4 regions of the Streptomyces sp. NPDC028928 genome follow, and region 1 is predicted to be linked to each of the others. Evidence: riboswitches for the same ligand, from Rfam matches in the RefSeq annotation. Region 1 holds a riboswitch; each other region holds the start of a gene.
The links. Region 1 has a riboswitch for cyclic di-AMP ahead of ACZ4U1_RS39715 (M23 family metallopeptidase). Riboswitches for the same ligand answer to the same signal wherever they lie in the genome.

Region 1 (3,412 bases):
CAGCTTCCCGCGCACGGCGAGGTTGGTGTACTGGAAGTCGCCCTCGGGGCGCCGGTCGGCGAGCAGCACCGCGAAGCGGTCGGCCCAGCCTACGAACGCCCCGTCGGGCCCGGGGTCGCCGACGCCCTCGGTGAAGCTGTCCCCCACCGCCACGTACGACCCGATCACTGATGTGTTGTCATTCTTCGAATCGTCTGCCACGTCGGACCATGATTCACCTTCCGATGTGACTTACGCGACCGTAGGCAGGGGTTGACGAACGGTGAGATGAGACACCCTTAAATAATTTGCCAAGCCAGGAATAGGCAGGGCGGGCGTCAGCCGACGGCGACTCCGTGTGCGCGGAGGTAGGCGACCGGGTCCACGTCCGAGCCGTAGTCGGGCGTGGTGCGGATCTCGAAGTGCAGGTGCGGTCCGGTCACGTTGCCGGTGGCGCCGGACAGGCCGACCTGCTGGCCCGCGGTCACGCTCTGGCCGGCCGAGACGGAGAGCTGCGAGAGGTGGGCGTACTGGGCGTAGTGGCCGTCCTCGAGCTTGAGGACGACCTGGTTGCCGTACGCGCCGCCCCAGCCGGCGGAGACGACCGTGCCCGCGGCGACGGCCTTGAGGGAGGTGCCGGTCGGGACGACGAAGTCGACACCGGTGTGGTAGCCGCTGGACCACATGCTGCCGGCGACGTGGTAGCCGGTGCCGATGGTGGCGCCGGCCACCGGCAGCGTGTAGCCGGCGGAGGCGGTCTGCGCGGAGCCGGACCCGGAGGACTGGGAGGACTCGGAAGACTGGGAGGTCTGCGAAGTCTGCGAGGTCGGCGAGGTCCGGGCGGGCTCGGGGGCGGCGGACCCGGTGCGGGCCGGCGCGGCCTTCGCGCCGAGGCTGAGCTTCAGGCCCGGGTGGATGAGCGCCGGGTCGGCGCCGATGGCCTGCCGGTTGTCGTCGTAGAGCCGCTGCCAGCCGCCGCTGACCCGCTGCTCCTCGGCGATCTCGGAGAGGCAGTCGCCGCTGCGCACGGTGTAGGTGCGCACGCCCGCGTCCTGCTTGGCGGCGGTCTGCTGCGCGGTGTTCGGAAGGGACTGCACGGCCGTTCCGGAAACGGGCTGCGCGAGGGTCGCGGCGTGCGCTCCGGTGGTCCCGATGAGCGGGAGGGCCAGGGCGGCTCCGCCGGTTCCGGCGACGGCGAGGGAGCGGGAAAAACGCGGGGTCTTGGGACGTCGGTGCTTACCCTTGGCAGGCATGGCGCAATTCCTCTCCGGCGCCTGCGAGGTCAGCTGTCGGGTTCGGGCTGGAGCTGCCCGGCCGTGCGTGACACGGCTGCACCCCTAGCCTGTCGCGGAGACCGGGACAGGCAGTCTTACCTGGTGGGTCCCCCGCTCCTGCCGACGCGGGTCATGTGTGGGGAGTCCGGGCGGCGGCAGGATTCGGCGTTCCGTCCGGATTGGTTCGGAACGTAAGCGAGCAGGACACGGCGAAACAAGCAGCCGTTTCCCGTTGTTCCTCTCGCGGCTGATCGAATGCGGGAATTCGTGGTCACTCAGCGTGAATTCCCGCGCCCGGCTCCTTTCAATTCCCCTTTTCAAGCCCAGCATTACGTGGACATGACGCGCGACGCACGGTCACGGATATGACGCTCCTCACGCCGCACTCCTCCAGGGGCCCTCATTCCGCAGCGAGTTGGAAGGAAGGCGTCAATTCGGACAGAAAGCTCAGATGCGGCGCAGCCGGAGAACCGTCGCATCCAGGTCGCCCTTCAGCCCTGTGCGCATTCCGTGGTGCAGCAGGACGGCGCCTCGATGAACTTCACCCGTTTCGCGGCATTCGTACGATGCTGTCGGGTCGAGCCCGCGCAGCCGCACCGCCGGCACCGGCTCGCCATGGCGCTGCGCCTGCAGCCAGGCGAGGACGACGGTCTCCTCGCCCCGGAGGTACTGGACGGCGCTCAGACCGCCCGCCGGTGGCCGCAGCCGGTACAGCTCGCCGTGCTGCACGACCGGGCGGATCTCCTTGTACAGCTCCACCCAGCGCCGGGCCTCGGCCAGCTCCTCCGCGCTCCACTCCGTCAGGTCGCCGCCGACCCCGAGCACGCCGGCCATGGCGCTGACGAACCGGAAGCGCAGTGAGCTGACCCGGCCGTTGAGCTGGGCGTTGGGGCTGTCGGTGACCCAGGCCGCCATCACGCGCGCGGGATGGATCTGGGTGAAGCCGTGCTGGATGGCGAGCCGGTCCAGCGGGTCGGTGTTGTCGGAGGTCCACACCTGGTCGGTGCGGCTGAGCACCCCGAGGTCGATCCGGCCGCCGCCGCCCGAGCAGGACTCGAAGGCGACCTGGGGGTGAGCCGCGCGCAGCCGGTCCAGCAGGGCGTAGAGGGCGCGGACGTGGTCCACCCACAGCCGCTGCGGGTACGGCTCCCCGGGCCAGCCGGCGTCGGTGAAGCAGCGGTTGAAGTCCCACTTCACATAGTCGATCGGGGCGCTGGAGAGCAGGGCGTCCAGCTGCTCCCAGAGGTACTCCTGGACGTCCTCGCGCGCGAGGTTGAGCACGAGCTGATTGCGCAGTTCCGTCCGCTTCCGTCCCGGTTGGTACTGCACCCAGTCGGGGTGGGCGCGGTACAGGTCGCTGTCCGGGTTGACCATCTCGGGCTCCACCCAGATGCCGAACTGCATGCCCAGGCCGTGCACCTGGTCGGCGAGGGGCCCCAGGCCGTGCGGGAAGCGGTCGGGGTTGGGCGTCCAGTCGCCGAGGCCGGCGCGGTCGCTGGTGCGGGCCCCGAACCAGCCGTCGTCCACCACGAACAGCTCGACCCCGATCCCGGCGGCCCGGCGGGCGAGGGCGAGCTGCTGCTCCTCGGAGATGTCGAAGAACGTGGCCTCCCAGGAGTTGAACAGCACGGGCCGGTCCCGCTCGGCCTCCGGGATGACGTACGCGCGCTGGTAGGCGTGCCAGGCGCGGCTCGCGCCGCCGAAACCGCCGTCGCTCCACAGGCCCGCGAAGACCGGGGTGGTGTATGACTCCCCGGGCGCGAGGAGCAGCAGGCCCGAGTCGTCGTAGCCGGCGCCGCCGGTGATCTGCACGCGCGCGTCCGGGAGTTGGGCGACGGTGATGCGCCAGGAGCCGGACCAGCCGAGGGCACAGCCGTAGACCTCGCCGCGCTCCTCGGTGGCGTCGGTGTCCAGGGCGACCCAGGGCAGGTGCTGGTGGCCGGTGTGGCCGCGGCGGCTGCCGATGACCTTCTCGCCGTAGGTGAGGGGCGCTGCGGTGAGCCGTGACTCGGCGGCCCAGCGGCCGTGCAGCTGGGAGAGCCGCCAGCCCTCGCGGTCGGGCAGGGTCCAGGTGGCCGCGTCGGCCCGCAGCAGCTCGACGCGCCCGTGGCCGCTGTTCTCGACGGTCACCCAGCGCTCGACCACGTCGCCGCGCATCC
Region 2 (3,412 bases), on a different contig from region 1:
CTGCGACCTCTGGGTTATGAGCCCAGCGAGCTACCGAGCTGCTCCACCCCGCGTCGTTGTGACTCCAGTGTACGTCATCCGCGGGACCACTCGCACACCCCTTTCGGTCCACACCGGTCGCCGCCCGCTCCGGGGCCCGGAAACCTGGAGACACGTCGGACATGTGGGAGACACGCGGTGCGCCCTGGAAAGGTGGAGGAGAGCCCGTACGCCAGGGCGGGCGGCCGGCTCCCCGGTGCCCCCGTGCCCGACCCGGGCCTCGGCGGCGGGCCCCCGCCGGTGCGCGCCCGGCGCCGGCCGAGCCCGCGTGCGCAGGCCCGCGCCCTGCCCGCGCTCCTGATCGCCTGCGGGATCGGGTACGGCCTGCTCACCCCGCAGCAGTTCACCGCCGTACCGTTCTTCACCGCCGCCCCACTGGTCGCCGCGCCCCTCTCCGCGCTGCGCACCACCGTCCTCACCGGCCTCGCCTCCCTCGCCGCCGCCTACGCCGTGCACACCGACGCCGGGGTCCACCCGGCCGTGGGCACGCTCACCGACGTGGTCACCGTGGCCACCGTCGCCCTGCTGGCCGTCGCCATCAACCGGGTCGTCCGCCGCGGCGACCGGCGGCTCGCCTCCGCCCGGGAGATCGCCGAGGCCGCCCAGCGGGCCGTCCTGCCGGAGCCGGACGCCCGGATCGGCGGCTTCGAGATCGCCGCCCGCTACGAGGCGGCACGGCAGGACGCGTTCATCGGCGGCGATCTGTACGCGGTGCAGGACACGCCGTACGGCGTCCGGCTGGTCGTTGGGGACGTGCGCGGCAAGGGCATGGGCGCGGTCGCCGCCGTCGCCGTGGTGATCGGCGCGTTCCGGGAGGCGGCCGAGCAGGAGGCCGCGCTGGAGGAGGTGGCCGAACGGCTGGAGCGGGCGCTGGCCCGTGAGGGCACCCGGCGCGACGGGATCGACGCCTTCGAGGGGTTCACCACCGCGGTCCTCGCCGAACTCCCGCACGGCGAGGGCGTCGTACGGATCGTCAACCGCGGCCACCCGCCGCCGCTGCTGCTGCACGCCGACGGCACCCTGCGCACCCTGACGCCGGGCGAGCCCGCGCTGCCGCTCGGCATGGCGGGGCTGGGCCGGTGGCCGGACCGGGCCACCGAGGCCCGCTTCCCGGTCGGCGCCACCCTGCTCCTCCACACCGACGGCCTGTCCGAGGCCCGGGACGCCCACGGCCGCTTCTACGACCCCGAACGGCGGCTCGCCGGGCGCACCTTCCCCGGCCCGGCCGCGCTGCTCGACCGGCTCGCCGCGGAGGTGCGCCGGCACTCCGGCGGCGGTATGACCGACGACATGGCGCTGCTCGCGGTACGGCGCCCCCTGCGGGATGTCACCGACGGTGAGTGAGCGAGTGCCGTGCGCATAACATCTGAGTCACCATCAAAACCGGAAGTGACTCCTGAACACTGCCGAAGGTTGGTCAACTCGCCCGGTTTGGCGGGGTAGTGGGTGATAGATCCGCCGGTAAAGACCTTAATGATCAAGCCGAACGGCTTGGAAAGTGACTGGCAGGTCTATTAACGTTCGATAACGCAGCGCGGTCGTCCCAGCCGTCACAAGAGACGGCTCCGTGCGCACGCGCCGAATCCCGCGAGGGAGCCGGGGAACCACCTTTCTGGGGTGAATCACGCGGATACCGCCGTGAACTCATGGAGTCCACGACCGGTATACGCGCGTAGGAGACCTTCCTGCTCCGAACCCGTCAGCTAACCCGGTAGGCGGAGGAAGGAAAGGAGCACGCCCGCGTGGCGTCCAACCGGCCTGTCCCCGAAGCCCCGTTCATACCGGCACAGCGCGACAACGAGACCTTCGGCTACGTCGCCTACCGCGCCGAAGAGGGCCCGTGGGAGGAGTGGAACCCCACCGAGGACTCCGTCGCCCCGGTCCGCGGCCGGCACCGCGTCGCCAAGCAGCGCGGCGGCTTCGCGCGCAGCTCCACCGTCCTCGGCGTCGGCGTCATCGCCGCGGTCGGCGCGGGCGGCATGGCCAGCGCCAACACCGGCAAGCCGCCGGTCTCCATCTCCCTGCCCGACCTGCCCTCCGTGGGCTCCCTCTTCGACGACGGCTCCGCCGACACCCGGGCCACCGAGGCCGGCACCACCGCGCTGAGCAGCGTCGGCGTGGCCACCGCCGAGGGTGAGGACGGCACCGACGCGGGCGAGGCCCTGCGCAACCGGATCATGGCCCAGGCCGAGCAGCAGCAGGGCCAGGCCGAGAGCAAGGCCACCGCCGTCGCGCTCGCCACCGCCGAGAAGCAGGCCGCCGACGCCGCCGCCAAGGCCGAGAAGCAGGCCGCCGCCGAGGCCGCCGAGGCCAAGGAGAAGGCGGAGGCCGCCGCCGCGAAGAAGGCCGAGGAGGAGCGGCTGGCCAAGCTGGCCAAGCAGTACACGCTGCCGACCTCCTCGTACACGATCACCTCGACCTTCGGCCAGGCCGGCTCGATGTGGTCCTCCGGCTACCACACCGGTCTCGACTTCGCCGCCCCCACCGGCACCCTGATCAAGGCCGTCCACAGCGGCACGATCACCGAGGCGGGCTGGGCCGGCGCCTACGGCTACCGCACGATCCTCACCCTCGACGACGGCACCGAACTGTGGTTCTGCCACCAGTCCTCGATCAGCGTCACGGCCGGCCAGAAGGTCTCCACCGGCGAGGTCATCGGCCGCGTCGGCGCCACCGGCAACGTCACCGGCCCGCACCTGCACCTGGAGGTCCACCCCGGCGGCCAGGCCACCGGCATCGACCCGATGGCATGGCTGCGCGACAAGGGCCTCACCCCCTGAGCCACCCCTTTGCCCTGACTCGGCGCCGGCGGCGGGATGCGATCATCCCCCGCCGGCGTTGACATGACGTATGACGTCACTACGTAAACTCGGCCCTTCCGACCTCGAGGTCTTCCCGCTCTCCCTCGGCGGCAACGTCTTCGGCTGGACCGCCGACGAGCAGACCTCCTTCGCCGTCCTGGACGCCTACACGGCGGCCGGCGGCAACTTCATCGACACCGCCGACGCCTACTCCGCCTGGATCGAGGGCAACAAGGGCGGCGAGTCCGAGACGATCATCGGCAAGTGGGTCAAGGCCCGCGGCAACCGCTCCGACGTCGTGATCGCCACCAAGGTCAGCCGGCACCCCGAGTACCAGGGGCTGTCCGCCGCCAACATCAAGGCCGCCGCCGACGCCTCCCTGCGCCGCTTGGACACCGACTACATCGACCTCTACTACACCCACTTCGACCAGCCCGAGGTGCCGGTCGAGGAGATCATCGGCGCGCTGGACGAGCTGGTGCGGGCCGGCAAGGTCCGGCACATCGCCGCCTCCAACATCAGCGCCGAGCGCCTGAAGGCCTCCCTCGACTTCTCCGAGCGGGAGGGCCTCG
Region 3 (3,412 bases), on a different contig from region 1:
GACCGGCACCTCCACCGTGTACATCCAGGCGATCTTGTGCCGCAGCTGGGTGAGCATGGAGGTCAGCGAGGGGCTGCCGGAGGCCTGGGCGAGCGTCTCGTGGAACCAGCCGCCCAGCGACCGGAGATCCTCGCTGCTGCCCCTCCTGGCCCGCTCCTGGCCCAGCCGGACCAGCCCGCGCAGCACCTTGAGATGGGCCTCGGTGCGCCGCTGGGCGGCCCGGGCGGCGCCCAGCGGCTCCAGCAGCATCCGCATCTCCAGCAGGTCGGCGGCCTCCTGCTCGGTCGGCTCGGCCACGCACGCGCCCGCGTGCCGGCGTGTCACCACGAAGCCCTCTGCCTCCAGGGTGCGCAGGGCCTCGCGCACGGGGACGCGTGAGACGCCGTACCGGCGGGCCAGGACTTCCTCGGTGAGGCGGCTGCCGCGCTCGTAGACACCGGCGACGATGTCGTCCCGGATCGCCGTGCACACCGAGTGCGCCGGAATACGCATGACCGACCTCCGCCTTAATCCCCGTGAAACGCCGACGATGGACGCGTGTTCCGTGACTCTATTCCAATGAGCCGCAATTTCCGACGGCAGGCGGTAATCCATGGATATTTTTTGGTCAGCACATCCGGCGGACGCTGCGAAAAACGGCGAAAGCCCCGGCTCGGTGAGCCGGGGCTTCGGACAGCCGTGCGGTGGGCGTCAGATGTTCACGCCGTGCTTGCGGAGGTAGGCGACCGGGTCGACGTCCGAGCCGTACTCGGGGGTCGTGCGCGCCTCGAAGTGCAGGTGCGGGCCGGTGACGTTGCCGGTGGCGCCGGACAGGGCGATCTGCTGGCCGGGGACGACCTTCTGGCCCACCGTGACGCCGATGGACGACAGGTGCCCGTACTGGGTGTACATGCCGTCGGCCATCCGGATCACGATCTGGTTGCCGTACGCGCCGCCCCAGCCCGTGGAGACGACCGTGCCCGAGCCCACCGCGTGCACGGCCGTACCGCTGGCCGCGTGGAAGTCGATGCCGGTGTGCGAGCCGGAGGACCACAGGGAGCTGCTGGCCCGGTAGGCGGTGGAGACGTACGAGTGCGCGATCGGGGCGACGAAGGTGTTCAGCCGCTTGCGCTCCGCCTCGCGGGCGGCACGTGCCTTGGCCGCCCGGATCTCCTGGGCCCGCTTGGCGGCGGCCTTCGCCGCGGCTTCCTCGGCCGCCTTCTGCTCGGCGGCCTGCTGCTGGGCGGCGGCCTGCGCGTCGATCTGCTCGGGGACGTCCTCGGTCACGGTGAGGACGGGGACGAGGCCGGTCTGCTCCGTGGAGTTCTCGGCGGCGAGCGCCGGGGAGGCGGCGAGGGTGCCGATCACGCCGGTGGTGGTGAGGGCCGCGACGCCGGCCGCCTGGGCCGTGGTCCGCTTGACCCGGCCGGGCTTGCGGTGCTTCCCGGTGGCGCACATGAACGCCATGTAGTGGCTGGTCCTTTCCTTCCCTCTCGCCTACCGGGTTAGCTGACGGGTTCGGAGCAGGAAGGTCTCCTACGGACCCCCTCGCAGCCGCGCGGGCGCCCGATTCACCCCAGGGACGGTGGGTCCCCGGCTCCCCTGGCTCGCGCCGTACGGGGACTCGGCGATGACTGTCCGGTGCCGCGGGTGCGGCGCACTGCCTGACGAACAGCCCGGACGACGCTACGGCGGCCCGCTTTCAATCCTCAAACGGATCCGGGCTTTTGTAGCGCATCCCACAGGGCAGACAGGCAACCTCCGCCCCAAAACGGGCATCTGAGGGACACCGTGGAAGAGCGAGGGACCAGCAGGGGCCCTGACGACCCGTAGGTCAGCAGGGCCCCACGCGCGCGTGCCGCTGTGCGGCTACTCCGCGGCGACGACGCTGACTTCGCCGATGCCGAGCGCCTCGACCGGTGCCTTGATCTGGGCGGCGTCGCCGACGAGGACGGTCACCAGGCGGTCCACCGGGAAGGCGTTCACGACGGCCGCGGTGGCCTCCACCGTGCCCGTGGCGGCCAGCTGCTGGTACAGCGTCGCCTGGAAGTCGTCGGGCAGGTGCTGCTCGACCTGGTCGGCCAGCGTGCTCGCGACGGCCGCCGCGGTCTCGTACTTCAGCGGCGCCACGCCGACGAGGTTCTGCACGGCGACGTCCCGCTCGGCGTCGGTCAGGCCCTCCGCCGCGACGGTCCGCAGCACCTTCCACAGGTCGTCCAGCGCCGGACCGGTGTTCGGCGTGTCCACGGAGCCGCTGATGGCGAGCATCGCCGCGCCCGTGCCCTCCGGCGCGGACCGCAGGACCTGCCCGAAGGCGCGCACGCCGTAGGTGTAGCCCTTCTCCTCGCGCAGGACGCGGTCCAGCCGGGAGGTGAGGGTGCCGCCGAGGCAGTACGTGCCGAGCACCTGGGCGGGCCACACCCGGTCGTGCCGGTCGGGGCCGATCCGGCCGATGAGCAGCTGCGTCTGGACGGCGCCGGGCCGGTCCACGATGACCACGCGCCCGGTGTCGTCGGCGGTCACCGGCGGCACCGGCCGCGGCTCGCCGGGGGTGCCGGTCCAGGCGCCCAGGGTGTCGCCGAGCAGCGCGTCCAGGTCGGCGCCGGTCAGGTCGCCGACGACGACCACGGTGGCCGTGGCGGGCCGCACATGGCGGTCGTAGAAGGCGCGCACGGCCGCCGCGTCGATCTTCTCGACCGTCTCCTCGGTGCCCTGGCGCGGCCGGGACATGCGCGAGGTGGCCGGGAAGAGCTCCTTGGAGAGTTCCTTGGCGGCCCGGCGGGAGGGGTTGGCCAGCTCGTGCGGGATCTCGTCCAGGCGGTTGCGGACCAGCCGCTCGACCTCGCTCGTGGCGAAGGCGGGCGCGCGCAGGGCGTCGGCGAGCAGGCCGAGGCCCTTGGCCAGGCGGGAGGCGGGGACCTCCAGGCTGAGCCGGACGCCGGGGTGGTCGGCGTGCGCGTCCAGGGTGGCGCCCGCACGCTCCAGCTCGGCCGCGAACTCCTCGGCGGAGTGCTTGTCGGTGCCCTCCGAGAAGGCCCGCGCCATGATCGTGGCGACGCCGTCCAGGCCGGCCGGCTCGGCGTCCAGGGGCGCGTCCAGCAGCACCTCGACGGCGACGACCTGCTGGCCGGGGCGGTGGCAGCGCAGCACGGTCAGGCCGTTGTCGAGGGTGCCGCGCTCGGGCGCCGGGAACGCCCACGGCCTGGCCTCGCCGGGCTGCGGCTGGGGGTGGAAGTCCATGGTGGCGAGCTGGGTCACTTGGCCGTCTCCTCGTTCTCGGTCTCGTAGCGGCCCGCCTCCACGGTCGCTTCCTGCTCCGGGTCCTCGGGGACCTCGGCGTCCGGGGCGGCCTCCGGGGACTTGGGCTCGTAGACCAGGACCGCGCGGTTGTCGGGCCGCAGGCGGGCCTTGGCGACCTCCTGGACCTCCTCCG
Region 4 (3,412 bases), on a different contig from region 1:
CGCCATCCCGCTCCTCGGCGCGGCCAGCGCCAGCGCGGCCGACGGCGGCACGTGGGACAAGGTGGCCGAGTGCGAGAGCGGCGGCTCCTGGAGCGCGGACACCGGCAACGGCTACTACGGCGGCCTCCAGATCTCCCAGGAGGACTGGAACACGTACGGCGGCGGGCAGTACGCGGCCAGCCCCGACCAGGCCAGCCGCAACCAGCAGATCGCCGTCGCCGAGAAGATCCTCGCCGACAAGGGCACCACGCCGTGGGCCACCTGCGCCCTGCTGTCCGGCCTGACCACCGACTCGGGCTCCGTGGACGTCGACACGGGCGTCGGCGGCTCCGACGACGAGAGTGGTTCGGGCGGCTCGTCCGGATCGCCCGAGAAGTCCGGCACCTCCGGCGGCTCCGACACCTCCGAAGGGTCCGGCACGTCCGGTTCGCCGGATTCGCCGTCCTCCACCGGTACCGGATCCGACGCCGACTCCGGCTCCGGCGCCGGTTCCTCCACGGACCCGGCGACCACGCCGGGCGGCAAGCCGGGCAAGGACGCCGGTACGGACACCGGCTCCACGGGGACCAACACCCCCAAGTCCGACAAGTCCACCACGCCGGGCACCGGGGACTCCCAGGGGGCCGACAGCTCTCCCACGGCCACCCCGGACGCCGGCGTGGAGAACAACCCGCAGCAGGCCGCCGGTTCCTGGAGCCTGGTCGACACCGGCGCCCTCGGTGGCGGACGCCACCGCGGGGCGAGCGCGGACGAAAGCGTGACAAACGGTCAGAACCCCAACTCTTCGGGTCGGCACGCATCGCGCGGAACGGACACGTACACCGTCCGTCAGGGCGACTCCCTCGCCTCCATCGCCGACTCCCTTGACGTCGACGGCGGGTGGCGCGCGCTCTACGCGGACAACAAGAAGGCCATCGGGTCCGACCCGAACCGCATCACCGCCGGTCAGACACTGGACGTCGTGGGTGAAACGGGCGCGAAGTAGCGGTAGTTGACGCCCCACTTAACGCCGTAATGTCCGGTTTGGCGAAAGTGTGGGATGAGTCTCAGAAGCCCTGATCGTCTTTGAAATTCCGCGCGGCGCGTGTCTACGGTCAAGGCCGCTCGTCACCGCGAGCCCCGGCATCCGCAACGCCGAATCCTGCCAGCGGTTGCCCGGGAACAGTCGTCGCGTCAAGCGCCGTAGGCAGGAGCGGGGGACCCAAGGTAAGTGCCGGGACCAGCAGTTGAGGCTGGAACCGGCTGGGGGTGAAGCCGCGACTTCCGCGCAAGCGGGAGCGCGGCCGGGCAACTCAACCGGCCCGAACCCGACAGCTCACCTCGCAGGCGTCGGTGAGGGGATCGATCCATGCTGTTTACCGGCAAGGGCAAGCACCGCCGTCCGTCCAAGGCCACCCGCGTCCTCGCGCTCGCCGGTGTCACCGGCGCGGCCGTCGCCGCCCCGCTGATGGCGGCCGGCAACGCCTCCGCCGCCACCTCCGCCGAGTGGGACAAGGTCGCCCAGTGCGAGTCCGGCGGCAACTGGTCCATCAACACCGGCAACGGCTACTACGGCGGTCTGCAGTTCTCCGCCTCCACCTGGGCCGCGTACGGCGGCACGCAGTACGCCGCCACCGCCGACAAGGCGAGCAAGTCGCAGCAGATCGCCGTCGCCGAGAAGGTCCTCGCCGCGCAGGGCAAGGGCGCCTGGCCGGTCTGCGGCACGGGCCTGTCCAGCACCCCGTACAACGGCTCCGCCCCGAGCGCCCCCTCGGCCTCGACCAGCACCACCACCCGCTCCACCGACGAGCAGTCCGCCTCCCGCTCCACCACGCGGACGGCCCCGTCGGCGGGCAAGACCGTCACCACCCCGACCGGCAAGAAGGTCAAGAAGGGCGACGGCGAGTACAAGGTCGTCGCGGGTGACACCCTCAGCACCATCGCCGAGAAGCACGGCGTCAAGGGCGGCTGGGAGAAGCTGTTCGAGCTGAACAAGGACATCGTCGAGGACGCGAACCTCATCTACCCGGGCCAGCAGCTCCACCTGAAGTAAGCGGGCAGGCCCCCACGGCCTCCGTGCAGGCCCCCACGGCCTCCGTGCAGGCCCCCCGGACCCCGTGCGGGCCACCCCCCGTCCCCACGGGCCCCCCGCCCCGGTGCGTGTTCCCCCGTACGCACCGGGGCGGGGTTTTTTCTGCCCGGAGTGCCCCGCCCCCCTTTGTTTCGGGCAGAAACAAAAGGTACCGTCGGCATGTCCACGGGACGGTCGGTCGGTGGCCGACGCCCCCGGGACGGTTAGGCTCTAGGCGCAAGGCACACCAGCCCCGCACTTCCAGCGTCACATCCAAGAAGGAGATGCTCGTGCCGTCCATCGACGTCGTCGTAGCCCGGGAAATCCTGGACTCCCGAGGCAACCCCACGGTCGAGGTCGAGGTCGGCCTCGACGACGGCAGCACGGGTCGTGCCGCCGTTCCGTCCGGCGCCTCGACCGGCGCCTTCGAGGCCATCGAGCTGCGCGACGGTGACCCGAACCGCTACCAGGGCAAGGGCGTCGAGAAGGCCGTCCTCGCCGTCATCGAGCAGATCGGCCCGGAGCTGGTCGGCTACGACGCCACCGAGCAGCGCCTGATCGACCAGGCCATGTTCGACCTGGACGCCACCGACAACAAGGGCTCGCTCGGCGCCAACGCCATCCTCGGCGTCTCGCTCGCCGTCGCCCACGCCGCCTCCGAGGCCAGCGACCTGCCCCTCTTCCGCTACCTGGGCGGCCCGAACGCGCACCTGCTCCCGGTGCCGATGATGAACATCCTGAACGGCGGCTCGCACGCCGACTCCAACGTGGACATCCAGGAGTTCATGATCGCCCCGATCGGCGCGGAGTCCTTCTCCGAGGCCCTGCGCTGGGGCACCGAGGTCTACCACACCCTGAAGAAGGTCCTGAAGAACAAGGGCCTGTCCACCGGCCTCGGCGACGAGGGCGGCTTCGCCCCGAACCTCGGCTCCAACCGTGAGGCCCTCGACCTCATCCTGGAGGCGATCAAGGAGGCCGGCTACACCCCCGGCGAGCAGATCGCCCTCGCCCTCGACGTCGCCGCGTCCGAGTTCTACAAGGACGGCTCGTACGTCTTCGAGGGCAAGAACCGCACGGCCGCCGAGATGACCGAGTACTACGCCGAGCTGGTCGAGGCGTACCCGCTGGTCTCCATCGAGGACCCGCTGTTCGAGGACGACTGGGAGGGCTGGAAGACCATCACCGCCCAGCTCGGTGACAAGGTCCAGCTCGTCGGCGACGACCTGTTCGTCACCAACCCCGAGCGCCTGGCCAAGGGCATCGAGGAGGGCGCCGCCAACGCCCTGCTGGTCAAGGTCAACCAGATCGGCTCGCTGACCGAGACCCTGGACGCCGTCGAGCTGGCCCAGCGCAACGGCTTCA

Region 2: another riboswitch for cyclic di-AMP. It lies ahead of ACZ4U1_RS19860 (M23 family metallopeptidase); the one in region 1 lies ahead of ACZ4U1_RS39715 (M23 family metallopeptidase).
Region 3: another riboswitch for cyclic di-AMP. It lies ahead of ACZ4U1_RS33655 (M23 family metallopeptidase); the one in region 1 lies ahead of ACZ4U1_RS39715 (M23 family metallopeptidase).
Region 4: another riboswitch for cyclic di-AMP. It lies ahead of ACZ4U1_RS11120 (transglycosylase family protein); the one in region 1 lies ahead of ACZ4U1_RS39715 (M23 family metallopeptidase).

What each region holds. Positions count from the first base shown of each region.
Region 1 is NZ_JBVHVI010000028.1:3,535-6,946, reverse strand. It holds gene ACZ4U1_RS39720 (SGNH/GDSL hydrolase family protein) at 1-168, opposite strand, end outside; gene ACZ4U1_RS39715 (M23 family metallopeptidase) at 318-1,232, opposite strand; cyclic di-AMP (ydaO/yuaA leader) riboswitch at 1,238-1,431, opposite strand; gene ACZ4U1_RS39710 (alpha-galactosidase) at 1,701-3,412, opposite strand, start outside.
Region 2 is NZ_JBVHVI010000008.1:22,698-26,109, reverse strand. It holds tRNA gene ACZ4U1_RS19870 (tRNA-Met) at 1-53, opposite strand, end outside; gene ACZ4U1_RS19865 (PP2C family protein-serine/threonine phosphatase) at 178-1,383, shown strand; cyclic di-AMP (ydaO/yuaA leader) riboswitch at 1,606-1,772, shown strand; gene ACZ4U1_RS19860 (M23 family metallopeptidase) at 1,782-2,819, shown strand; gene ACZ4U1_RS19855 (aldo/keto reductase) at 2,890-3,412, shown strand, end outside.
Region 3 is NZ_JBVHVI010000017.1:34,545-37,956, forward strand. It holds gene ACZ4U1_RS33650 (GntR family transcriptional regulator) at 1-492, opposite strand, end outside; gene ACZ4U1_RS33655 (M23 family metallopeptidase) at 691-1,446, opposite strand; cyclic di-AMP (ydaO/yuaA leader) riboswitch at 1,459-1,619, opposite strand; gene ACZ4U1_RS33660 (M16 family metallopeptidase) at 1,849-3,237, opposite strand; gene ACZ4U1_RS33665 (M16 family metallopeptidase) at 3,234-3,412, opposite strand, start outside.
Region 4 is NZ_JBVHVI010000003.1:450,588-453,999, forward strand. It holds gene ACZ4U1_RS11115 (transglycosylase family protein) at 1-985, shown strand, start outside; cyclic di-AMP (ydaO/yuaA leader) riboswitch at 1,169-1,344, shown strand; gene ACZ4U1_RS11120 (transglycosylase family protein) at 1,349-2,032, shown strand; gene eno (phosphopyruvate hydratase) at 2,341-3,412, shown strand, end outside.